DNA from 2 places in the Streptomyces sp. NPDC052114 genome. Region 2 is predicted to be linked to the other one. Evidence: riboswitches for the same ligand, from Rfam matches in the RefSeq annotation. Region 2 holds a riboswitch; the other holds the start of a gene.
The links. A riboswitch is a leader RNA that binds a small molecule or an ion and turns the genes downstream of it on or off. The one in region 2 is predicted to bind glycine.
Positions count from the first base shown of each region.

Region 1 (11,748 bases), on a different contig from region 2:
CGCCGGGGTGCCGATCCGCAGGCCCGAGGTGACCATCGGGGGGCGCGGGTCGTTCGGGACCGCGTTGCGGTTGACCGTGATGCCGACCTCGTGGAGGCGGTCCTCGGCCTGCTGGCCGTCGAGCTCGCTGTTGCGCAGGTCGACCAGGACCAGGTGCACGTCGGTGCCGCCCGACAGGACGTCGACGCCGACGGCCTTCGCGTCGTCCCGCACCAGGCGCTCGGCCAGGATGCGGGCGCCGTCCAGGGTGCGCTGCTGGCGCTCCTTGAACTCCTCCGAGGCCGCGACCTTGAAGGAGACGGCCTTGGCCGCGATCACGTGCTCCAGCGGGCCGCCCTGGAAGCCGGGGAAGACCGCGGAGTTCAGCTTCTTCGCGAAGTCCTTGTTGCGGGCCAGGATGACGCCGCCGCGCGGGCCGCCCAGGGTCTTGTGCGTGGTGGAGGTGACCACGTCCGCGAACGGCACCGGGTTGGGGTGCAGACCGGCGGCGACCAGACCGGCGAAGTGCGCCATGTCGACCCACAGGTACGCGCCGACCTCGTCGGCGATCCGGCGGAACTCGGCGAAGTCCAGCTGACGCGGGTAGGCGGACCAGCCCGCGATGATGACCTTGGGGCTGTTCTCCTTGGCCAGGCGCTCGACCTCGGCCATGTCGACCAGACCGGCCTCGTCCACGTGGTACGGGACCACGTTGAACTGCTTGCCGGAGAAGTTCAGGCGCATGCCGTGGGTGAGGTGGCCGCCGTGCGCCAGGTCGAGGCCGAGGATCGTGTCGCCGGGCTGGGCGATCGCGAAGAGGGCGGCCTGGTTGGCGGAGGCGCCGGAGTGGGGCTGGACGTTGGCGTACTCGGCGCCGAACAGCTCCTTGATCCGGTCGATCGCGATCTGCTCGGCGACGTCGACGTGCTCGCAGCCGCCGTAGTAGCGGCGGCCGGGGTAGCCCTCGGCGTACTTGTTGGTGAGGACCGTTCCCTGGGCCTCCATGACGGCGACCGGAGCGAAGTTCTCCGAGGCGATCATTTCCAGGGTGGACTGCTGGCGGTGGAGCTCGGCGTCGACGGCGGCGGCGACGTCCGGGTCCAGCTCGTGGAGAGGGGTGTTCAGAAGCGACATCACACGATCCCTATCGGTATGGGTCAGCCGGCGGTGAAGGCGGTGTACTCATCGGCGGAGAGCAGCTCGTCCGGCTCGTCCGTGATGCGCACCTTGAACAGCCAACCGCCCGTGAACGGCTCGGAGTTGACCAGCGACGGGTCGTCGACGACGTCCTGGTTGGCGGCGACGATCTCGCCGGTCACCGGGGCGTAGAGGTCGCTGACCGACTTGGTCGACTCCAGCTCGCCGCAGGACTCGCCCGCGGTGACCGTGTCGCCGACCGCGGGGAGCTGGGCGAAGACGACGTCACCGAGCGCGTTGGCCGCGTGCTCGGTGATCCCGACCGTCGCCACGCCGTCCTCGGTGGCCGACAGCCACTCGTGCTCCTTGCTGTAACGCAGCTGCTGGGGGTTGCTCATGACCTGAATTCTCCTGTACGCGGGTGAGTGCTGCGGAACGAGAAAGATGTGCGTGGGGTCACTTCCGGGACGCCCGGGACGGACCGCCTCGGAAGCGACGCCGTCACTTCTGGCGCTTGTAGAACGGCAGCGCCACGACCTCGTACGGCTCGTGGGTGCCGCGGATGTCCACGCCGACGCCCTCGGTGCCGGGGGCCGCGTGCGCCGCGTCGACGTACGCGATCGCGATCGGCTTGCCGAGGGTCGGCGAGGGGGCGCCGGAGGTGACCTCGCCGATCACCTTGCCGTCCGCGACCACCGGGAAGCCCGCGCGCGGGACGCGGCGGCCTGAAGCGATCAGGCCGACCAGCTTGCGCGGGGGAGCGGTCTCGGCGCGCTCGGCGGCGGCCGCGAGCGCCTCGCGCCCCACGAAGTCCTCCGAGTGCGACGTCTTCTCGAACTTCACGACCCGCCCGAGACCGGCGTCGAACGGCGTCAGCTCGGCGGTCAGCTCGTGCCCGTACAGCGGCATGCCCGCCTCCAGGCGCAGCGTGTCGCGGCAGGAGAGCCCGGCGGGCACCAGGCCGACCGGCGCACCGGCCGCCAGGAGCGCGTTCCACAGCTTCTCCGCGTCACCGGGGGAGACGAACAGCTCGAAGCCGTCCTCGCCGGTGTAGCCCGTGCGGGCGATGAGGGCGGGCACGCCCGCGACGGTGCCGGGCAGGCCCGCGTAGTACTTCAGGCCGTCCAGGTCGGCGTCGGTCAGCGACTTCAGGATGCCGGGGGACTCCGGACCCTGCACGGCCAGCAGCGCGTACGCGTCGCGGTCGTCGCGGACCTCGGCGTCGAAGCCCTCGACGCGGGCGCTCAGCTCGTCCAGGACGGTCTGCGCGTTGGAGGCGTTGGCGACGACCATGTACTCGGTCTCGCCCAGGCGGTAGACGATCAGGTCGTCCAGGATGCCGCCGTCCGCGGCGACGATCATGGTGTAGCGGGCGCGGCCGAGGCCGACGGAGCCGATGTTGCCGACCAGCGCGTGGTTCAGGAAGTCCGCGGCCGCCGGGCCGGTGACGGCGATCTCGCCCATGTGGGACAGGTCGAAGAGACCGGCCTTGGTGCGCACGGCGTTGTGCTCGTCGCGCTCGCTGGCGTAGCGCAGCGGCATGTCCCAGCCCGCGAAGTCGGTCATGGTCGCGCCGAGCGATCGATGCACGGCATCGAGGGCGGTCAGTCGGGGGGCAGTGCTCATGAAGGGAACTCCCAGGGCATGACGGGCGAGGTCGATCCTCCCCATCTGTCATCGGAACCTGAGAGGTTCGCCGGCGGCGACCCGAAGCGTCGGGGCATCCGGCTTGCACCTTGGGTGGGACCGCCGGGGGCGGTCCGCTTTTCAGATGTGCCTCGCCCGCGCGGTACGGGGCCTGAGAGATTCAAGGGAGGAACTTGCTCCTTCGGCGCCCCGGGCTGACGGCACATGTGCCGGCTCGGGGACTCTCCCGCGCGGATTCAAACGGCCGGTATGGAGTTGGCGCGCACATCATTGCACGCGACTCTGTCCAGGGGGACCCGCGCCCGGTCACGGATCCGACGACCCCGGAATGCTCTTGTGCCGCATTACCTTCTCTTTACACTTGCTGGGGAGGCAGTACGTGACCGCTATGGGGAGGCCGATCACGGTGCACACCAGGACCAGTGTCCATGCCACGACCACGGGGGTGGCGCTGCCGGGACAGGCCGCCGTCCCCGCCGAGGAGAGCTGTGGCCCGCTTCCCGCGGCCGTCGTCCGGGACCTGCGCGGGCGGGGCGGCCACAGCCCGCACCGCCTGACCTTCGCCCCGGGCGACCTCGTGGTCGTCTCCGGGCTGCCCGGCGGCGGGAAGTCGACGCTGATGCGCCAGGCCGTCACGGGCCCGCGCGTCGACTCCCAGGACACCCGCGACCGCTGGACCGACCGCATGCCCCGCCGGCTGCCCTACGCGGTCTACCGCCCCCTGGTCCGCCTCGCGCACTACGCAGGGCTGCGCAGCCTCCTGCGCTCCGGCGAGAGCGTCGTGGTGCACGACTGCGGCACCCAGGCGTGGGTGCGCCGCTGGCTCGCCCGCGAGGCCGCGCGGCGCGGCGCGACCCTGCACCTGCTGCTGCTCGACGTCCCGCCGGACACGGCGTTGCGGGGCCAGCGCGAGCGCGGCCGCGGCGTCTCCCGGTACGCCTTCGCCCGCCACCGCAGAACGGTCGGGCGGCTGGTCGCCGCCACCGAGCGCGGCGACCTGCCGCGCGGCTGCGGCTCGGTGCTGCTCCTGGACCGTACGGCGGCGCGGGTGCTGCGGGGCATCGGCTTCGACCGGTAGCGCGGCCCCGGCAGGCCTTCGGTGCGCGGTCCCGCGCCGCCCGGCGTTAGGGTTCGAGCCGCAGGCAGAGCGGTCGCGATCAGGGGTTGGACAGATGGACTTTCCGGCGCAGGCACACGCCCATCCGTACGGCGGTTGGCCGGGCAACGAACTAGAGGAGGTCCTCGCGGCCTCCCTCGGCGGCCCCGAGTCGGCGGGCGCCCGGATCGTGGAGGTCCTCGGCCGCAGCCAGCTGTGGATCCCGCTGCCGAACGGCGGCGGCCCCGACAGCGGGACCCTCGACCTGCCGACCCTGGAGATCGAGGGGCAGGCCTACGTGCCCGTCTTCAGCTCCGAGCAGCAGTTCCGCCAGGCGCTCGGCGAGGCGGCGGACCGCATGGGGTGCACCGTGGCGCCCGCCGTCGAGTTCGCCCGCGGCCTGCCCCCGCAGCTGGGCATCGCGCTGAACCCGGACGGCACCGTCGGCGTCCCGCTGCCGCCCGCCGCCGTCGCCGAGCTCTGCCGGTCCGGCCGCTCCGAACTCGACGGGCCCGCCACCGGCGGGCGCGTACGCCTGTTCGAGCCGGACTGGCAGGAGGACCCGGTCGACCTGCTGGCCGCCGCCGGGCGCGAGTTCGAGGCCACGGGCGTCGTGCTCACCGCGCGCCGGTGCCTGGCGAGCGTCGAGACCGACGACCCGACCCTCTTCATCGGCGTCGAGCTGTCCACCTGGGACGGCAACGCCCGCGACCTGCCCATGGAGGCCCTCGGCCGCGCCCTCGGCCAGGTCCCCGCCCCGTGGCCGGTGAACCTCGTGCTGCTCGACGTGGCGCAGGACCCGGTGGGCGACTGGCTGCGCGCGCGGGTGCGGCCGTTCTACCTGCGCGGGGCCTGAGGGGCGCCTGTCGCGCGGCCGGGGGAGGCTTCCGGCGGGACCCCGGGGGGACACGGCCCGTGGGGCCTGAGGCGCCGTACGTCAAGTCCGTGCCAGGATCGCCGCTTAAGCTGGTTCCATGACCGGGCCGGGCGCATGCCGTGCCGGGCGGCCGGGTTCTCGGGTTCTGGGGTCGAAGCGAAGGGGCGGTTACGGGTGAGTGCGTCGGGCACGGCCGCGGCCGGGCGGATCGAGCAGCTGCTGCGCCAGGTGACGCCGGGGCGTTACGACGCGTACGAGGCACTGCTGCGCGCGCTCGCCGCCGACCAGGTGTGGATGCTGCTCTGGCACGGCCGGGCCGGATCCCCCGACGCCCAGTACGGGAACATGGAGATCGACGGCCTCGGTTACGCCCCCTGCGTGACCTCCGCGCAGGAGCTCTCCGCCAGCGGCTGGAACCGCAGCCACGAGGTCGTGCGCGGCGTCGACGTCGCCCGCACCCTCTACCCCGACCACTACGGCCTCTGGCTCAACCCGCACGCGCCGGGCGGCGGCGTCGGCATCCCCTGGCTGGACCTGCGGCGCATCGCCATGGGCCTGGACATGCTGCCCGCGGGACCGCTCAGGCTCTCCGAGCCGAGCATCGAAATCCCCCAGTTCTATGCCATGTTGGCGCAGAACGCGCACCGCACGCCCGCGGTCCGCTCGCTGCGCAGGGCCTGGGTGCAGCCCGCGCTCGGGGCGCCCTACCTGGCCATCGGCCTCGATGTGTACGACACCTCGCCGCCGTCGGTGGACGCGGTGCGCGCGATGATGCAGCAGTCCATCGCAGCCGTCCCGGACGGGCTGCCCGTCTCGACCGTCGCCATGTCCGACGACTACGACCCGGTAGCGATGTGGCTGCGCGCCAACGCCCGGCCGTTCTACGACCGCGAGGCCCAGGCGGCCCCCGCCCCCGCCGGCGGCTACGGCTACCCCGCGCAGTACTGACCACATACTGGCCGTGACCGACGGATCGGTTACGGCCACCTTGCGCCGCGCTGGCCGGAAGTGACCGACACCGTCGCTCCGCACGGTGCTGAGCAGCGCCGACGGACGTGATGTCCGTTGTGATGCGGGTGGGGCCCTATGGGCGCCCGTGACTCCTTGCGCCCCAACTGCCCCGTGTTCGCCCCTCGTTCACACGCGTCCGGATAACGGAACACCCCGATCAGCATCACGGTTGCGCATCCTTTCCCCGTCAAGGCTGGTAACAGATCGCGACGTGGATGAAGACTCCCGCTCCAAGGGGCCTTCGCCCCTGTGTACGACGGACTGATCACGTCGCTACAGCGGCAAGTGCGGGCCGGTCACCACCGGTTGAGAGGGGTCCCTGCCACGATGACGGCACCATTGCATGACACACCTGCGGATGTGGACCCGACCGAGGACGTCGCTCCCGCAGTTGATGCAGGGGTGAAGAAGGTCGAGGGTCGGTCCCTCAAGCAGATCGCCTGGAACCGCCTGAAGCGCGACAAGGTCGCCCTCTTCGGCGGCTTCACGGTGCTGTTCCTGGTCCTTGTCGCGATCTTCGCCCCCCTGATCGTGAGCCTGCTGGGCCATCCGCCCAACGACTTCCACCAGGACGAGCTGGACGAGCTGACCAACCTGCCCAAGGGCGCGTTCGGCGGCATGAGCAGCGACTTCCTCTTCGGGGTCGAGCCCAACAAGGGCCGCGACGTCTTCAGCCGCATCGTCTACGGCGCGCGGATCTCGCTCCTCGTGGCCTTCCTCGCGGCCATCGTCGCCGTCGCGCTCGGCACCCTCTTCGGGATCATCGCCGGCTACTTCGGCGGCTGGGTCGACGCCCTGATCAGCCGCGTGATGGACGTGCTGCTCTCCTTCCCGCAGCTGCTCTTCATCATCTCCCTGGTCTCCGTGCTCCCCGACGACCTGCTGGGCCTGACCGGCAGCAGCGTGCGCGTCGCGATCCTGGTGATGGTCATCGGCTTCTTCGGCTGGCCCTACGTCGGCCGCATCGTCAGAGGCCAGACGCTCTCGCTGCGCGAGCGGGAGTACGTGGAGGCGGCCCGCAGCCTCGGCGGCGGCCGGCGCCACATCCTCTTCCGTGAACTGCTGCCCAACCTGGTCGCCCCGATCACCGTCTACGCGACGCTGATGATCCCGACCAACATCCTCACGGAAGCGGCCCTGAGCTTCCTCGGCGCCGGTGTGAAGCCGCCGACGGCGTCCTGGGGCGGCATGCTGCGCGACGCGCTCGAGACGTACGAGCACGACCCGATGTTCATGGTCTTCCCGGGCGTGACGATCTTCATCACCGTCCTGGCCTTCAACCTGTTCGGCGACGGGCTGCGTGACGCGCTCGACCCGAAGGGGACGCGCTAGTCCCCAACCGGCTTGCCCCTGCCGCATGTCAGGTGGCTCTACCCATGGTTCTCCGGCAGCTCAAGGCCAGGGACCGCGAATCTCGGAGGTTACGAGAAAATGCCCACAGTTTCCTCGAAACGACGGCTCACCGCGGGTGCGGCCCTCGTCGTCGCGGCGCTGGTGACCACCACGGCGTGCGGCGGCGGTGACGGTGATGGCGGCGACTCGAAGGGTGCCGGCTACAACGCGGCGCTCGACAAGGTCGCCAACCCGTCCAAGAAGAAGGGGGGGACGCTCAAGATGGTCGGCAAGCAGGACCTCGACTCGGCCGACCCCCAGCGTGCCTACTACGGCATGTCGTGGGACTTCATGCGCTTCTACACGCGCCAGCTGATCTCCTACAGCCCCGAGCCCGGCAAGAAGGGCACCAAGCTGGTGCCCGACCTCGCCACCTCCACGGCGAAGATCTCGGACGACGGCAAGACCTACACGTACCAGCTGCGCGACGGTCTCACCTGGGAGGACGGCTCCAAGCTGACCTCCAAGGACGTCAAGTACGGCATCGAGCGCTCCTGGGCGACGGACACCATCACCGGTGGCCCGGGCTACATCCGCCAGGCCCTGGACCCCGACAAGAAGTACAAGGGTCCCTACAAGGACAAGGGCGGCCTGGACGCCATCGAGACGCCCGACGACCAGACCATCGTCTTCAAACTGCCCAAGCGCAACGGTGACTTCGAGCAGTTCCTCGCCATGCCGTCCGGCTCCCCGGTGAAGGAGTCCAAGGACACCAAGGCGAAGTACACCGCGCGGCCGTTCTCCGCGGGCCCGTACAAGTTCGAGACGTACAAGTCCGGCAAGAAGATCGTGCTGGTCCGCAACACCGCCTGGAAGAAGTCCTCGGACCCGATCCGCGCGGCGCTGCCCGACAAGATCGACGTGACGATCTCCGCCAACCTGGAGGAGAACGACAAGAAGCTGATGGAGGGCGACTACGACGTCGACCTCAACGGCACGGGCATGACCCAGTCCGGTCGCGTCACCGCCGTCTCGGACCACAAGGCCAACGTCGACAACATGCACACGTCCTTCGTGCGCTACGTCGCGCTGATCCACACGGCCAAGCCGTTCGACAACGTGCACTGCCGCAAGGCCGTCTTCTACGCCACGGACTTCGCGAGCCTCCAGCAGACCCGCGGTGGCGCGGTCGCGGCCGGTGACATCGCCAACTCCACCTTCCCGGTGGCGATCCCGGGTCACAGCGACTACGACCCGTACGGCGTCCTGAAGCGCAAGGGCAAGCCGGACGTGGCCAAGGCCAAGGACGAGCTCAAGCAGTGCGACAAGCCGAGCGGCTTCAAGGCCAAGCTGACCGCCCGCAACAACAACCCGGGTGAGGTCGACGCCGCCGAGGCGCTCCAGGCCCAGCTCGGCAAGGTCGGCATCGACGTCAGCGTCGAGTCCCTCGACGGCGCCGACTCCGCCAGCATCACCGGTTCGCCGTCCGTCGTGAAGAAGCGCGGCTACAGCATGCAGATGAGCGGCTGGGGCCCGGACTTCCCGTCCGGCCAGGGCTACGCGCAGCCGCTGTTCGACAGCCGCTTCCTGATCGAGAACGGCAACTACAACGAGTCGCAGATCAAGGACAAGAAGATCGACGGTCTCTTCGACAAGGCGATCTCCGAGACCGACGCGACCAAGGCCGGCGAGATCTACAAGGAGCTCGACAAGCGGATCCTCGACCAGGCCGACTGGATGCCCTTCCTGTACGAGAAGAACATCACCTGGCGCGGATCGCGGCTGACCAACGCCTACATGTCCGACGCCTACAACGGCCGGTACGACTACGTCTCGCTCGGCGTCGTCAAGTAACCGACCCCGCCCGACCCGTAGTTGACCGTCCCACCGCCGCCGAATCCCGCCAGTCCGAAGGGCAGGTGATGGCCCCGGGCGGTGGCCGGGACCCCTCACAAGGGGGTGCCGGCCACCGCCGGGCCGCGCACAGTGCTTGCTTATCTCATCCGGCGCCTGATCGCCGTCATCATCATGGTGCTGGTCGTACTGCTCGCGACCTTCACCATCTTCTTCATGCTGCCCAAGTGGGCGGGACAGGACATCGCCGTCCTCTTCGCCGGCAAGGCATCGGGTGCAGAGCAGCTCGAGGGCATCCGCGTCAAGCTGGGACTGGACGACCCGCTGCTCGTCCAGTTCTGGGACTTCATCAAGGGCATCCCGATGGGCCGTGACTACGTCAACGGCTCCGACGTCACCCACTGCCCGGCCCCCTGCTTCGGCTACTCCTTCCGTACCGAGGCGCCGGTCTGGGAGACCCTCAAGGACGCCCTGCCCGTCACCGCCGCGCTCGCCGCTGGCGCCTGTGTGCTGTGGCTCGCCGGCGGTGTCATCACCGGCGTGATCTCCGCCCTGCGCCGGGGCACCATCTGGGACCGCGCCGCGATGACCACCGCGCTCGCCGGTGTCTCGCTGCCCGTCTTCTTCACCGGCATGATCGCGATGGGCATCTTCGTCCACAGCCTCGGCTGGGTGAAGATCGCCGACAGTCTCAGTACCGAGGATCCGATCAACGTCTGGTTCGAGACGCTGATCCTGCCGTGGATCGTCCTGGCGTTCCTCAACGCCGCCATGTACGCCCGGCTCACCCGCGCCACGATGCTGGAGGTCCTCGGCGAGGACTACATCCGCACCGCGCGCGCCAAGGGCCTCGGCGAGTCCGTCGTCATCCGCAGGCACGCGCTGCGCTCCGCGATGACGCCGATCCTCACCGTCTTCGGACTCGACCTCGGCGTCCTGATGGGCGGCGCGGTGCTCACCGAGTCCACGTTCAACCTTCCGGGGCTCGGCCTCGAGGCGGTCAAGGCCATCAGCAGCAAGGACCTGCCCGTCATTCTCGGCGTCACCCTGTGTGCGGCGCTCGCGATCGCCGTCGCCAACCTCGTCGTCGACCTTCTGTACGCCGTCATCGACCCGCGAGTGAGGCTGGGATGACCGAACTGTCCAAGAGCGGGGCCGCGGTGGGCGAGCCCGTCGCCGGGTCCGCCGCTCCCTCCGCCTTCCTCGAGGTGCGCGACCTCAAGGTGCACTTCCCGACCGACGACGGCCTGGTCAAGTCCGTCGACGGCCTCAGCTTCCAGCTGGAGAAGGGCAAGACCCTCGGCATCGTGGGCGAGTCCGGCTCCGGCAAGTCCGTCACCTCGCTGGGCATCCTCGGCCTGCACACCGCGGGGCAGTACGGCGCGCGGCGGGCGAAGATCTCCGGCGAGATCTGGCTCGACGGCAAGGAGCTGCTCGGCGGCGACCCCGACGAGGTCCGCAAGCTGCGCGGCCGCGAGATGGCGATGATCTTCCAGGATCCGCTCTCCGCGCTGCACCCGTACTACTCGATCGGCAAGCAGATCGTCGAGGCGTACCGGGTCCACAACGACGTCGACAAGAAGACCGCCCGCAAGCGCGCGATCGAGATGCTCGACCGGGTCGGGATCCCCCAGCCGGACAAGCGCGTCGACAGCTACCCGCACGAGTTCTCCGGCGGCATGCGCCAGCGCGCGATGATCGCCATGGCGCTGGTCAACAACCCCGAGCTGCTCATCGCGGACGAGCCGACCACCGCCCTCGACGTGACCGTCCAGGCGCAGATCCTCGACCTCATCCGGGACCTGCAGAAGGAGTTCGGCTCCGCCGTCATCATGATCACGCACGACCTGGGCGTGGTCGCCGAGATGGCGGACGAGCTCCTGGTCATGTACGGCGGCCGGTGCGTCGAGCGCGGCACGGCCGAGAAGGTCTTCTACGAGCCCCAGCACCCCTACACCTGGGGCCTGCTGGGCTCGATGCCGCGCATCGACCGCGAGGAGACCGACCGGCTCATCCCGGTCAAGGGCTCCCCGCCCAGCCTGATCAACCTGCCGAGCGGCTGCGCCTTCAACCCGCGCTGCCCCTACGCGGACGTCCCCAAGGACCAGATCACCCGCCGTGAGCGCCCCGAGCTGCGCGAGGTGGCCGCCGGTCACTACTCCGCCTGCCACATGTCGCAGGAGCAGCGCACCCGGATCTGGACCGAAGAGATTGCGCCGAAGCTGTGAACGATGACGTGAAGGGCCAGGAGATGACGATCCCGGCGCAGACGAAGGGCTCACCGGAGCCGCTGCTCAAGGTCGACGGCCTGGTGAAGCACTTCCCCATCAAGAAGGGGCTGCTCCAGCGCCAGGTCGCCGCGGTGCAGGCGGTCGACGGGCTGAGCTTCGACGTGCGCCCCGGGGAGACGCTCGGCGTGGTCGGCGAGTCCGGCTGCGGCAAGTCGACGATGGGCCGGCTGATCACGCGCCTGCTCGAACCGACCGGTGGCCGGGTCGAGTTCGAGGGCACGGACATCACGCACCTGAACACGGCCGGCATGCGTCCGCTGCGCCGCGACGTGCAGATGATCTTCCAGGACCCGTACTCCTCGCTGAACCCGCGCCACACCATCGGCGCGATCGTCAGCGCGCCCTTCAAGCTGCAGGGCGTCAAGCCCGAGGGCGGCCTCAAGAAGACCGTGCAGGAGATGCTGGAGCGCGTCGGGCTCAACCCCGAGCACTACAACCGCTATCCGCACGAGTTCTCCGGCGGTCAGCGCCAGCGCATCGGCATCGCGCGGGCGCTCGCGCTGCGGCCCAAGCTGGTCGTCGCG
Region 1 is NZ_JBFAWC010000003.1:301,713-313,460, reverse strand. Features, by position in the region: gene glyA (serine hydroxymethyltransferase) at 1-1,113, opposite strand, end outside; gene gcvH (glycine cleavage system protein GcvH) at 1,137-1,514, opposite strand; gene gcvT (glycine cleavage system aminomethyltransferase GcvT) at 1,618-2,742, opposite strand; glycine riboswitch at 2,894-3,002, opposite strand; gene AB0L89_RS08335 (AAA family ATPase) at 3,152-3,841, shown strand; gene AB0L89_RS08330 (enhanced serine sensitivity protein SseB) at 3,936-4,715, shown strand; gene AB0L89_RS08325 (enhanced serine sensitivity protein SseB C-terminal domain-containing protein) at 4,911-5,684, shown strand; gene AB0L89_RS08320 (ABC transporter permease) at 6,075-7,079, shown strand; gene AB0L89_RS08315 (ABC transporter substrate-binding protein) at 7,179-8,933, shown strand; gene AB0L89_RS08310 (ABC transporter permease) at 9,066-10,067, shown strand; gene AB0L89_RS08305 (ABC transporter ATP-binding protein) at 10,064-11,161, shown strand; gene AB0L89_RS08300 (dipeptide ABC transporter ATP-binding protein) at 11,185-11,748, shown strand, end outside.
Region 1: it holds a riboswitch for glycine, as region 2 does, so the genes downstream of both, gcvT (glycine cleavage system aminomethyltransferase GcvT) here and gcvP (aminomethyl-transferring glycine dehydrogenase) in region 2, are expected to answer to the same signal.

Region 2 (11,748 bases):
CCTGCCGGTCGCGCGGCAGCAGACGGCCCGCGGCAGCGCCGGCGGGATCATGATCCGGACGACGACCGGTGTGCCGGACTCCGTCGACATCATGTTCTTCGACGGGCAGGGCGCGGACCTGTCGCAGGGGAGCCAGCGGAAGCTGGACCGGGTGTACGCGCGCCAGGAGTACCGCCGTGCCTTCCCCGGTGAGATCGGTGACCTGCACTTCCCGTCCAGCGTCTTCGACTCGTACACGGGGTCCCTGCTGCGGAATGTCGACACCACAGGGGTGGCCGAGTCCGGGCTGAAGGTCGTCGTCGACGCCTCGAACGGAAGTGCTGGGCTCGTGCTGCCGAGTCTGCTCGGCAAGCTCGGTGTGGACGCGCTGACCATCAACCCGGGGCTCGACGAGTCGCGGCCCACGGAGACCGCGGATGCCCGCCGTTCCGGTCTTGTGCGGCTCGGGGAGATCGTGGCGTCCGCGCGGGCGGCCTTCGGGGTGCGGTTCGACCCGGTCGGCGAGCGGCTGTCGCTCGTGGACGAGAAGGGGCGGATCGTCGAGGACGACAGGGCCCTGCTGGTCATGCTCGACCTGGTGGCCGCCGAGCGGCGCAGCGGGCGGGTGGCGCTGCCGGTGACGACGACGCGCATCGCCGAGCAGGTCGCCGCGTATCACGGCACGCAGGTGGACTGGACGACCACGTCGCCGGACGATCTGACGCGGGTGGGGCGCGGCGACTCGACCATCTTCGGCGGCGACGGGCGCGGCGGGTTCATCGTGCCCGAGTTCAGCGGCGTCTTCGATGGGACGGCCGCGTTCGTGCGGCTCATCGGGCTGGTGGCGCGTACGCAGCTCACGCTGAGCCAGATCGACGCGCGGATTCCGCGCGCCCATGTGCAGCGGCGTGATCTGGCGACTCCGTGGGCCGTCAAGGGGCTCGTGATGCGGCGTGTGGTGGAGGCGGCCGGGGACCGGTCGGTGGACACCACCGACGGTGTGCGGGTCGTGGAGACCGACGGGCGCTGGGTCCTGGTGCTTCCCGATCCGGCCGAGGCCGTCACTCATTTGTGGGCCGAGGGTCCCGATGAGGCGTCCGCCCAGGCGCTGCTGGACGAGTGGTCCGCGGTGGTCGACAGCGCCGGTCGCTGAGGCTTTCCGGGCGTCGGGCGGCACCCGCAACAGGTGCTGTCCGGCGCGCCGGTGGGGCCATTCGGAGGTAGGGCCCACGACGTGCGACGATGTGCGGCATGCCGCAGCAGCCCCCCGTTCGGAGCACCCCCTCGCGCCCCCGGCGTCCGGACGCGTCCATGTCGCTGCTCACCACCGTCATGGACCACAGTCTCGACGAGGGATACGCGGAGGCGGCGGCGCGGAAGAAGGCCAGAGGGGACAGCGGTGTCCCTCGTCCGCTGCGGGCCAAGCTCGGCCTCGCGGCCGGCCTCGTGCTCGCCGCCCTGGTGGTCACGGTGGGGGCCGCGCAGGCGCGGATAGCTGCGCCGGTGGTCGCCAAGGAGCGTGAGGAGCTCATCGACCGCGTCGAGGAGGCGACGGCCGGGGCCGACAAGCTCGAGGACGACGTGGACGAGCTCCGCGACGACGTGGGCGAGCGGCAGCGGGCCGCGCTGAAGAAGCACGGCGGGAGTCAGGGCGAGTTGGTGGGGCTGCTGTCCGGTGCCACCGAGGTCGAGGGGCCCGGAGTCAAGCTGGTCGTGGACGACAAGAAGGAAGCCGATCAGGGCGGCGGCGGACCGCGCGAGAGTTCCGGGTTCTCCGACACCGGGAGGGTGCGGGACCGCGACATGCAGCGCGTCGTCAACGGTCTGTGGCAGTCGGGCGCCGAGGCGATCTCGATCAACGACCAGCGGCTCACCGCGCTGTCGGCGATCAGAGCCGCGGGTGACGCGATACTGGTCGACAACAGGCCGCTGGTGCCGCCGTATACGGTGCTCGCGGTGGGGGACGGGAAACGCTTGAGCACCCGGTTCCAGAACAGCCGCGACGGTCAGTATCTGCACGCCCTGCAGGAGAACTTCGGCATCCGGACCAGCATTTCGGTGTCGGACGAGCTCCGGCTGCCGGCAGCGCCGAGCGTGACCGTACGTACAGCAGAGCCGAAGGCAGGAAAGGGCACAACGTGATCGCCGTACTGGGCCTCGTCGTGGGAGTCGTGGCCGGATTGTTGGTTCGGCCCGAGGTTCCGGCGGTGGTCGAGCCGTATCTTCCGATCGCCGTGGTCGCGGCCCTGGACGCCGTGTTCGGAGGGCTGCGCGCGATGCTCGACGGCATCTTCGACGACAAGGTGTTCGTGGTGTCGTTCCTGTCGAACGTGGTGGTGGCCGCGCTGATCGTGTTCCTGGGCGACAAGTTGGGCGTCGGTGCCCAGCTGTCGACCGGTGTGGTCGTCGTCCTCGGCATCCGGATCTTCTCCAACGCCGCGGCGATCCGTCGGCACGTCTTCCGGGCGTGAGGCCGATGAGCGCTGACGAGAGGCCGGACCACAACCGGCGCAGGGAACTCCCCGCGGAGGTCCCGAGCGCGCCCGAGCCGTCCACCGCGCCGGAGCCCGAGAAGGAGCCCGGGCTCACCGGCAGGCAGCGGCTGGCCCAAGGGCTGTGGCCGCCGCGGGTGACCCGGCCGCAACTCATCGTGGCCCTGCTGCTGTTCGTGCTGGGCCTGGGCCTGGCCATCCAGGTGCGGTCCAACAACGACAGCAGCGCGCTGCGCGGTGCGAGACAAGAAGATCTCGTTCGCATTCTCGATGAACTGGATGACCGAACTGAGCGTCTGGAAGAAGAGAAGCGACGCCTCGAGGAACAGCGGACCGGACTGGAGAACAGTTCGGACCAGGCCGAGGAGGCCCGCAAGCAGACGGTCGAGCGGGAGAGGCAACTCGGCATCCTGGCAGGCACGGTGGCGGCCCAAGGGCCCGGCATCACGCTGACCATCGAGGACAAGAAGGGGGCGATCGAGGCGGACATGCTGCTCGACGCCATTCAGGAGCTGCGCGCCGCCGGCGCGGAGGCGATCCAGATCAATGACGTGCGCGTGGTGGCCGACACCTATCTGTCGGACGCCGACGGTGGCGTGCGGGTGGACGGCCGCAAGGTCGCCGCGCCGTACCTCTTCAAGGTGATCGGCAAGCCCCAGGATCTGGAGCCTGCGCTGAACATCCCGGGAGGTGTGGTGCAGACTCTGGAGAAGGAGCAGGCCACGGTCACCGTGGAACGCTCGGAGAAGATCGTCGTGAGCGCCTTGCGACCTGCGAAGCGGCCTGACTACGCTCGGTCGTCCTCCCAGTGAGGGGCGGGCGCATGGGGGTCGCCAGGCGAGGGCATGAGGTTGCGGGGGGTCGGCGCACCGGAAGCGTGGTGCGTGGTGGAAACTGTTTGGTGGATACGGACGTTGTGAGGATGTCCGGTTCACCGATGAATGCCGGTGTGTGCAATCAGGGTTCGTCCTGCCCCACGGGCGGGTCTGTTTCGGTCAAGGGGAATCGCCCGTGAAGTTGTTTGCGAAGTTGTTCGGCAAGAGTGCACGTGAGGACAGCGGCAATCCCGCCACTGCCCGACACCGTGCCCCGCGCCATGGGGATGGCGAGGAGCAGGGCGCGGGTCGCCCGATGTTCCGGGATCAGGTCGCTGGTCCAGGTGGTGACATTTCGGGCGGACAGGGCGCGTCATCTGTTGACCCTGCCGGTCCCGGCCGCATAGGTTTCGGAGAACCGTCAACCTCAAGTACGGGTGGAGGGTTTACCCCCGACCCGTACGCATCGAATGCCCCCGCGGGGCAGCCGCGGCAGGAGGACCCGTCCATGGCTTTGGTGTGTACGAGGTGCGGCAACCGCAACGCCGAGGCGAGTCGGTTCTGCTCCAACTGCGGTGCGCCGCTGCGCCCCGGGGCCACCCCGGAGCGCGCGTCCGAGACGACCTCGACGATCTCCATCTCGGGCCTTGAGGCCTACGACGCGGAGACGACGGGCCAGACCCCGTCCCCGGCGCTCTCTCCGGAGGCGCAGGCGGCGGTCGACGCGCTGCCGCTGGGCTCGGCGCTCCTGGTGGTGCGTCGCGGTCCGAACTCGGGCAGCCGTTTCCTGCTCGACGGCGATCTGACCACGGCGGGCCGTCACCCGCAGAGCGACATCTTCCTGGACGACGTGACGGTGTCGCGTCGCCACGTGGAGTTCCGTCGCGTCCAGGACGGTTCCTTCACCGTCGCCGACGTGGGCAGCCTCAACGGCACGTACGTCAACCGGGAGCGGATCGACTCCGTCGCGCTGTCGAACGGCGACGAGGTGCAGATCGGCAAGTACCGCCTGGTCTTCTATGCGAGCCAGCGGGGCATCTGAACCACCCCCAGATTCCGTCTGGGGAGATCCCCAGGGAAGGTCCATGCTTCAAACACCGAGGGGCGGTGCCGGCACCGGCACCGCCGCCGCGGACCGCCGGCTGATGAGCATCGGTTCCGTGCTGAACGCGCTGCGTGACGAGTTCCCCGAGGTCACGATCTCCAAGATCAGGTTCTTGGAGGCCGAGGGGCTCATCGAGCCACAGCGCACGCCTTCCGGCTACCGGAAGTTCAGCCCGGAGGATGTCGAGCGGCTCGGTCACGTCCTGAGGATGCAGCGGGACCACTATCTGCCGCTCAAGGTCATCCGTGAGCACCTGGACGCGCTGGAGCGCGGTGAGAGGCCTCCGCTGCCGTCTCTGGGGCGTCAGCGCGACGCCGGCGACGGTCAGGGCCAGGACGAGGCCGAGGGGCCGACAGCGGCTCGTGTGGGCCGCGACGAGCTGCTGGCCGCCGCCGAGATCGACGAAGGACAGCTCGACGAGTGGGAGACGTACGGGCTCGTCGCGCCGTTGCCGGACGGCGGTTACGACGCGGAGGCCGTCACGGTCGCCTCGCTCGTCGTCGAACTCGGCCGGTTCGGTATCGAGCCACGGCACCTGCGTGCCATGAAGGCCGCCGCGGAGCGTGAGGCCGGGCTGGTCGACCAGGTGGTCGCGCCGCTGCGACGGCACCGCAACCCGCAGACCAGGGCCCACGCGGAGGCCCGGACCAAGGAGCTGGCGGGGCTGACCGGAAGGCTGCACTCCGCCCTCGTGCAGACCGCGCTCGGGGTCCGCCTGCCCTGACGCGGCCGGCGCCCGGCCGGTACTCGACGGGTGCCCGACTACCCAAACCTGCCAGCCACGTCCTAGGGTTGCTGTGTGAACGAGCTCGACGTCGTAGGTGTCCGGGTCGAAATGCCCTCCAACCAACCGATCGTGCTCCTGCGTGAAGTGGGAGGCGACCGGTACCTCCCCATCTGGATCGGACCAGGGGAGGCGACCGCCATCGCCTTCGCACAGCAGGGCATGGCACCCGCACGGCCGCTGACCCACGACCTGTTCAAGGACGTGCTGGAAGCGGTGGGCCAGGAGCTCTCCGAAGTGCGCATCACCGACCTGCGCGAAGGCGTCTTCTACGCCGAACTGGTCTTCGCCAGCGGTGTCGAGGTGAGCGCGCGGCCGTCGGACGCCATAGCGCTGGCGCTGCGCACGGGGACGCCGATCTTCGGCAGCGACGGCGTCCTCGACGACGCCGGCATCGCGATCCCGGACGAGCAGGAGGACGAGGTGGAGAAGTTCCGCGAGTTCCTCGACCAGATCTCGCCCGAGGACTTCGGTACCAACAGCCAGTGAGCCGCTTCCGGCGGCCCGCGTCGGACCATTCGGCTAGCCTTTCCCCGCGGTGAGGTACGGGAAACCACTCTCAGGGTGATTATCACTCGGCGTGCCGAGTGTGGCGATCGTTGACGAGCCCCTGGCGACTGCCTACCGTCGAGAAGGCAGGTCAAGGAGGGAGGTCGGCGTGAGAAGCAGCGGCGACGGTACGGCGATGGGCGGTCCGTACCCGCTTCACGGCAGCACGGCCGATCACTCTCCGAAACGACCGATGGCGGTCCAGGGGAGCGGGGACGCTACGTTCGAGCAATCGGAGCAGATCGGCTACCGCGGTCCCACCGCGTGCGCGGCCGCGGGCATCACGTACCGACAGCTCGACTACTGGGCCAGGACCGGCCTGGTCGAGCCCAGTGTGCGCGCCGCCGGTGGTTCCGGCACGCAGCGCCTCTACAGCTTCCGTGACGTGGTCGTCCTGAAGGTCGTGAAGCGGTTCCTGGACACCGGGGTGTCGCTGCAGAACATCCGGACGACGGTGCAGCATCTGCGTGAGCGCGGGTTCCGTGACCTGGAGCGGATGACGCTCATGAGCGACGGGGCGACCGTCTACGAGTGCACGTCGCCCAGCGAGGTCCATGACCTGCTCCAGGGCGGTCAGGGTGTCTTCGGGATCGCCGTGGGGGTCGTCTGGCGGGACGTCGAGTCCGCGCTGTCCCAGCTGCACGGAGAGCGCATCGACACCGGTGAGACGCTCATCAGGCACAACCCAGCCGATGAGCTGGCCAGGCGGCGCAACAGGGCCGTCTGAGGCCCCGTTGTCAGTGGCGTAGGGCAGCATCGGAGAGGTGAGAAGCGCCCCGACGATTCTGCATCTGGACATGGATGCCTTCTACGCGTCCGCGGAGCAGGCCGCGAAGCCGAGCCTGCGCGGAAAAGCCGTGGTCGTGGGCGGGCTCGGGCCACGGGGCGTGGTCGCCACCGCGTCGTACGAGGCACGGCGGCTCGGGGTGCACTCCGCGATGCCGATGGGGCAGGCGCGCAGGCTTGCGCCCAACGCCGCGTATCTCGTGCCCCGCTTCGGTCTGTACCGGGAGATCAGCGAGCAGGTGATGAGGCTCCTGCGGGAGCTCTCACCGCTGGTGGAGCCGCTCAGCCTGGACGAGGCCTTCGTCGATCTGGAGGCGGGGGGCGTCGCCGACGACGAGGCGTCGGCGCGGGCCGTGGGGGAGCGGCTGCGGGCGGACATCAGGGCGGTGACCGGGCTGAGCGGGTCGGTGGGGCTCGCCGTCTGCAAGATGCTGGCGAAGATCGCCTCCGAGGAGGCCAAGCCGGACGGGCTGAGGCTGATAGCTCCGGGGACGGAGCGGGCGCTGCTGGGCCCGATGTCGGTGCGGACGCTGCCCGGGGTGGGGCCGGCCACGGGAGACCATCTGCGGCGGGCCGGGATCACCACGGTCGAGGAGATCGCGGAGGCCGGTGAGGACGAGCTGGTGCGGCTGTTGGGGAAGGCGCACGGCGGGTCCTTGTACGCGATGGCGCTCGCTCAGGACGAGCGGCCCGTGGTGGCCGAGCGGGACACGAAGTCGGTCAGCGTGGAGGACACGTACGACGTGGACATCCATGACCGCGTCCGCGTGCGCACGGAGGTCGCGCGGCTGGCCGACCGGTGCGTGCAGCGGCTGCGGGCGGCCGGGCACTCGGGGCGGACCATCGTGCTGAAGGTGCGGCGCTTCGACTTCTCGACGCTCACGCGGTCCGAGACGCTGCGGGGGCCCACGGACGACCCCGGGGTGGTGCGGGAGGCGGCGGCGCGGCTGCTGGAGTCCGTGGACACGACAGGGGGCGTGCGGCTGCTGGGGGTGGGCGTCACGGGGCTCGCCGACTACACGCAGGAGGATCTGTTCGCCCAGGCCCAGGCGCAGGCCCAGGCGGCCGAGGAGGCGGCCGACGGGGAGCCCGCGGCCGAGGCGGCCGAGGCGGACGAGGTGGGGCGTGCGGAGGCCGTGGCCGTCGAGGCCGCGGGGGGCGGGGACGAGGCGCCGGCGGTGCCCGCCGAGCGAAGATGGGCGGCCGGGCACGACGTGCGGCACGCCGAGTACGGGCACGGGTGGGTACAGGGGAGCGGCCTGGGGCGGGTGACGGTGCGCTTCGAGACGCCCGGGTCGGCGCCGGGGCGGGTGCGGACGTTCAGGACCGATGACCCGGAGCTGGTGCCCGCGGAGCCGTTGCCGCTGGTGGGGGTCGGGGCGGAGGGGGTGGGGTGAGGCCGAAAGGGGGGCGAGGGCCTGCCGTGGACGGGTCGGCCGGCGTGCCGGGACGGTGACCTGCCGCGGACCGGTCGGCCGGTCGTTTCGGTGGCTGCCGCTGCCGCTGCCGCTGCCGCTGCTTGTGCCGGTGCCAGTACCTGCGCTGTGCCGTCAGGGACTGTCCTGGCCGGCTATCTGTCCGAAGGACTGGTCGGGTGGTGGTGGGGCGCTCGGGGGCGTGATGTCCAGGCCGTAGTGGTGATAGAGCTGGAGTTCCTGCTCGGGGGAGAGATGGCGGCCCACGCCGAAGTCCGGGGCGTCCTTGATGAGGGCGCGGTCGAAGGGGATGCGCAGGGTGCCGTCGTCGACCAGTTCGCTCGGCTCCAGCGGGACGAAGGCGTCACGGCCGAACAGGCCGGTGCGGATGGCCGCCCACTCCGGAGTGCCGGTGGCGTCGTCGAGATAGACCTCGTCGATCGTGCCGATCTTCGCCCCGTTCCGGTCGAACGCCTTGCGGCCGATCAGGTTCCGCGGATCGATGTCGGTCTGCACGGGCCCTCCAGCTGGTCGAGGGGATTCGGATATGGGTGTAACTCATCTTTAATCGCTCGTACTCACTACGAAAGAGCACTTCGGGGCAGGTGGCCACTCGAAGGATCGGCCGTTGTCCTCGCTGGTAGGCTGGCGGCTGGCTGCTGACCCCGTGCGGGAGAGCTCTCCGGGACGTGATTTCCGGAGGCGCCGAAGGAGCAAATCCTCCCCGGAATCTCTCAGGCACCCGTACCGCACGGACGAGGTCACTCTGGAAAGCAGGGCGGGCGTCGGGCGGGCACGATCCGGACCCTTCCTCACCGACGGTGAAAGCAGATCTGTCGCTGGACTGGACGGGCCTGTGAAGCTCTCAGGTTGAGATGACAGAGGGGGAGGCCGTCCGGGTACCCGCGCCGTGGTACCCCTCGTAGGTCGCGCAGACCAGGAGGCCTCCGCAATGACTGCCACCAATCGCATCCCGCTCTCCGAGCTCGAGCAGGGCATCCCCTTCGAGCAGCGGCACATCGGGCCCGATGCGGAAGCGCGGGCCAAGATGCTCGCCCAGGTCGGGTACGGCTCGCTCGACGAGCTGACCGCCGCCGCGGTGCCGGATGTGATCAAGAACGCCGAGGCGCTCGCGCTGCCCGGTGCGCGCACCGAGGCCGAGGTGCTGGCCGAGCTGCGCTCCCTGGCCGACCGGAACCAGGTCCTCGACTCCATGATCGGTCTCGGCTACTACGGGACCTTCACGCCGCCGGTCATCCTGCGGAACGTCATGGAGAACCCCTCCTGGTACACCGCCTACACGCCGTACCAGCCCGAGATCTCGCAGGGCCGGCTCGAGGCGCTGCTGAACTTCCAGACGATGGTCGCCGAGCTGACCGGCCTGCCCACCTCCGGGGCCTCGCTGCTCGACGAGGGCACCGCGGCCGCCGAGGCCATGGCCCTGTCGCGGCGCATGGGCAAGGTCAAGAACGGCGTCTTCGTCGTCGACGCCGACGCGCTGCCGCAGACCGTCGCCGTCATCCGGACCCGCGCCGAGCCGACCGGTGTCGACATCGTCGTCGCCGATCTGAGCGCGGGCATCCCCGCCGAGGTCGTCGAGCGCGGTGTCGTGGGCGTGCTGATCCAGTACCCGGGCGCCTCCGGTGCCGTACGCGACATCAAGCCGCTCATCGACCAGGCGCACGAGATCGGTGCCGTCGTCACCGTCGCCGCCGACCTGCTGGCCCTGACGCTGCTCACCTCGCCCGGCGAGCTCGGCGCCGACATCGCGGTCGGCACCACGCAGCGCTTCGGCGTGCCGATGGGCTTCGGCGGCCCGCACGCCGGATACATGGCCGTGCGCGAGAAGTTCGCGCGCAGCCTGCCGGGCCGGCTCGTCGGCGTCTCCGTCGACGCCGACGGCAACAAGGCCTACCGGCTGGCGCTGCAGACCCGCGAGCAGCACATCCGCCGTGAGAAGGCCACCAGCAACATCTGTACCGCCCAGGTGCTGCTCGCGGTCATGGCCGGTATGTACGCCGTCTACCACGGGCCCGAGGGCCTCAAGTCGATCGCGCGGCGCACCCACCGGTACGCGACGCTGCTCGCCGCCGGGCTCACCGCCGGTGGCGTCGAGGTCGTCCACGGCGCGTACTTCGACACGCTGACCGTGCGCGTGCCCGGCAAGGCCGACGAGGTCGTCACCGCCGCCCGCGAGGCCGGCGTGAACGTCCACCCGGTGGACGCCGACCACGTCTCCCTCGCCTGCGACGAGACCACCACGCGGAAGCAACTGGCCGCCGTGTGGGGTGCCTTCGGGGTGGAGGCCGACGTCGAGGCACTCGATGCCGACACCGCGGACGCGCTGCCCGAGGGCCTGCTGCGCGGCGACGACTACCTCACGCACCCGGTCTTCCACGAGCACCGGTCCGAGACGGCGATGCTGCGCTACCTGCGCAGGCTGGCCGACCGCGACTACGCGCTCGACCGCGGCATGATCCCGCTGGGCTCCTGCACGATGAAGCTCAACGCGACCACCGAGATGGAGCCGGTCACCTGGCCCGAGTTCGGCCAGCTGCACCCCTTCGCCCCGGCCCAGCAGGCGCAGGGCTACCTCACGCTCATCCGTGAGCTGGAGGAGCGGCTCGCCGAGGTGACCGGGTACGACAAGGTCTCGCTGCAGCCCAACGCCGGTTCGCAGGGCGAGCTGGCCGGGCTCCTCGCGGTGCGCGGCTACCACCGCGCCAACGGCGACGAGCAGCGCACCGTCTGCCTCATCCCGTCCTCCGCGCACGGCACGAACGCCGCGAGCGCCGTGATGGCCGGCATGAAGGTCGTCGTCGTGAAGACCGCCGACGACGGCGAGATCGACGTCGAGGACCTGCGCGCCAAGATCGAGAAGCACCGCGACGAGCTGTCCGTGCTGATGATCACCTACCCGTCGACGCACGGCGTCTTCGAGGAGCACGTCGCCGACATCTGCGCCCAGGTGCACGAGGCCGGCGGTCAGGTGTACGTCGACGGCGCCAACCTGAACGCGCTGGTGGGCCTCGCCAAGCCGGGTCACTTCGGCGGCGACGTCTCGCACCTGAACCTGCACAAGACCTTCTGCATCCCGCACGGCGGCGGCGGTCCGGGCGTCGGCCCGGTCGGTGTGCGCGAGCACCTCGCGCCCTACCTGCCCAACCACCCGCTCCAGCCGGCCGCGGGCCCCGAGACCGGCGTCGGTCCGATCTCCGCGGCGCCGTGGGGCTCCGCCGGGATCCTGCCGATCTCCTGGTCGTACGTACGCCTCATGGGCGGCGAGGGCCTCAAGCGCGCCACCCAGGTCGCGGTGCTCTCCGCGAACTACATCGCCAAGCGCCTGGAGCCGCACTACCCGGTGCTCTACACCGGCCCCGGCGGGCTCGTCGCGCACGAGTGCATCATCGACCTGCGGCCGCTGAGCAAGGCGACCGGTGTCAGCGTCGACGACATCGCCAAGCGGCTCATCGACTACGGCTTCCACGCGCCGACCATGTCGTTCCCGGTGGCGGGCACGCTCATGATCGAGCCGACGGAGAGCGAGGACCTGGGCGAGATCGACCGGTTCTGCGACGCGATGATCGCGATCCGCCGGGAGATCGAGAAGGTCGGCTCCGGCGAGTGGGCCGCCGACGACAACCCGCTGTGCAACGCGCCGCACACCGCCGCCGCGCTGGGCGGCGAGTGGGAGCACGGCTACACCCGTGAGGAGGCCGTCTTCCCGGCCGGCGTCTCCGCCTCGGACAAGTACTGGCCGCCGGTGCGCCGCATCGATCAGGCGTACGGCGACCGGAACCTGGTCTGCTCCTGCCCGCCGCTG
Region 2 is NZ_JBFAWC010000006.1:3,634-15,381, forward strand. Features, by position in the region: gene AB0L89_RS14605 (mannose-1-phosphate guanyltransferase) at 1-1,132, shown strand, start outside; gene AB0L89_RS14610 (DUF881 domain-containing protein) at 1,222-2,121, shown strand; gene AB0L89_RS14615 (small basic family protein) at 2,118-2,450, shown strand; gene AB0L89_RS14620 (DUF881 domain-containing protein) at 2,456-3,283, shown strand; gene AB0L89_RS14625 (FHA domain-containing protein) at 3,366-4,328, shown strand; gene AB0L89_RS14630 (MerR family transcriptional regulator) at 4,372-5,115, shown strand; gene AB0L89_RS14635 (bifunctional nuclease family protein) at 5,191-5,664, shown strand; gene AB0L89_RS14640 (MerR family transcriptional regulator) at 5,834-6,451, shown strand; gene AB0L89_RS14645 (DNA polymerase IV) at 6,489-7,907, shown strand; gene AB0L89_RS14650 (PRC-barrel domain-containing protein) at 8,061-8,441, opposite strand; glycine riboswitch at 8,586-8,685, shown strand; gene gcvP (aminomethyl-transferring glycine dehydrogenase) at 8,878-11,748, shown strand, end outside.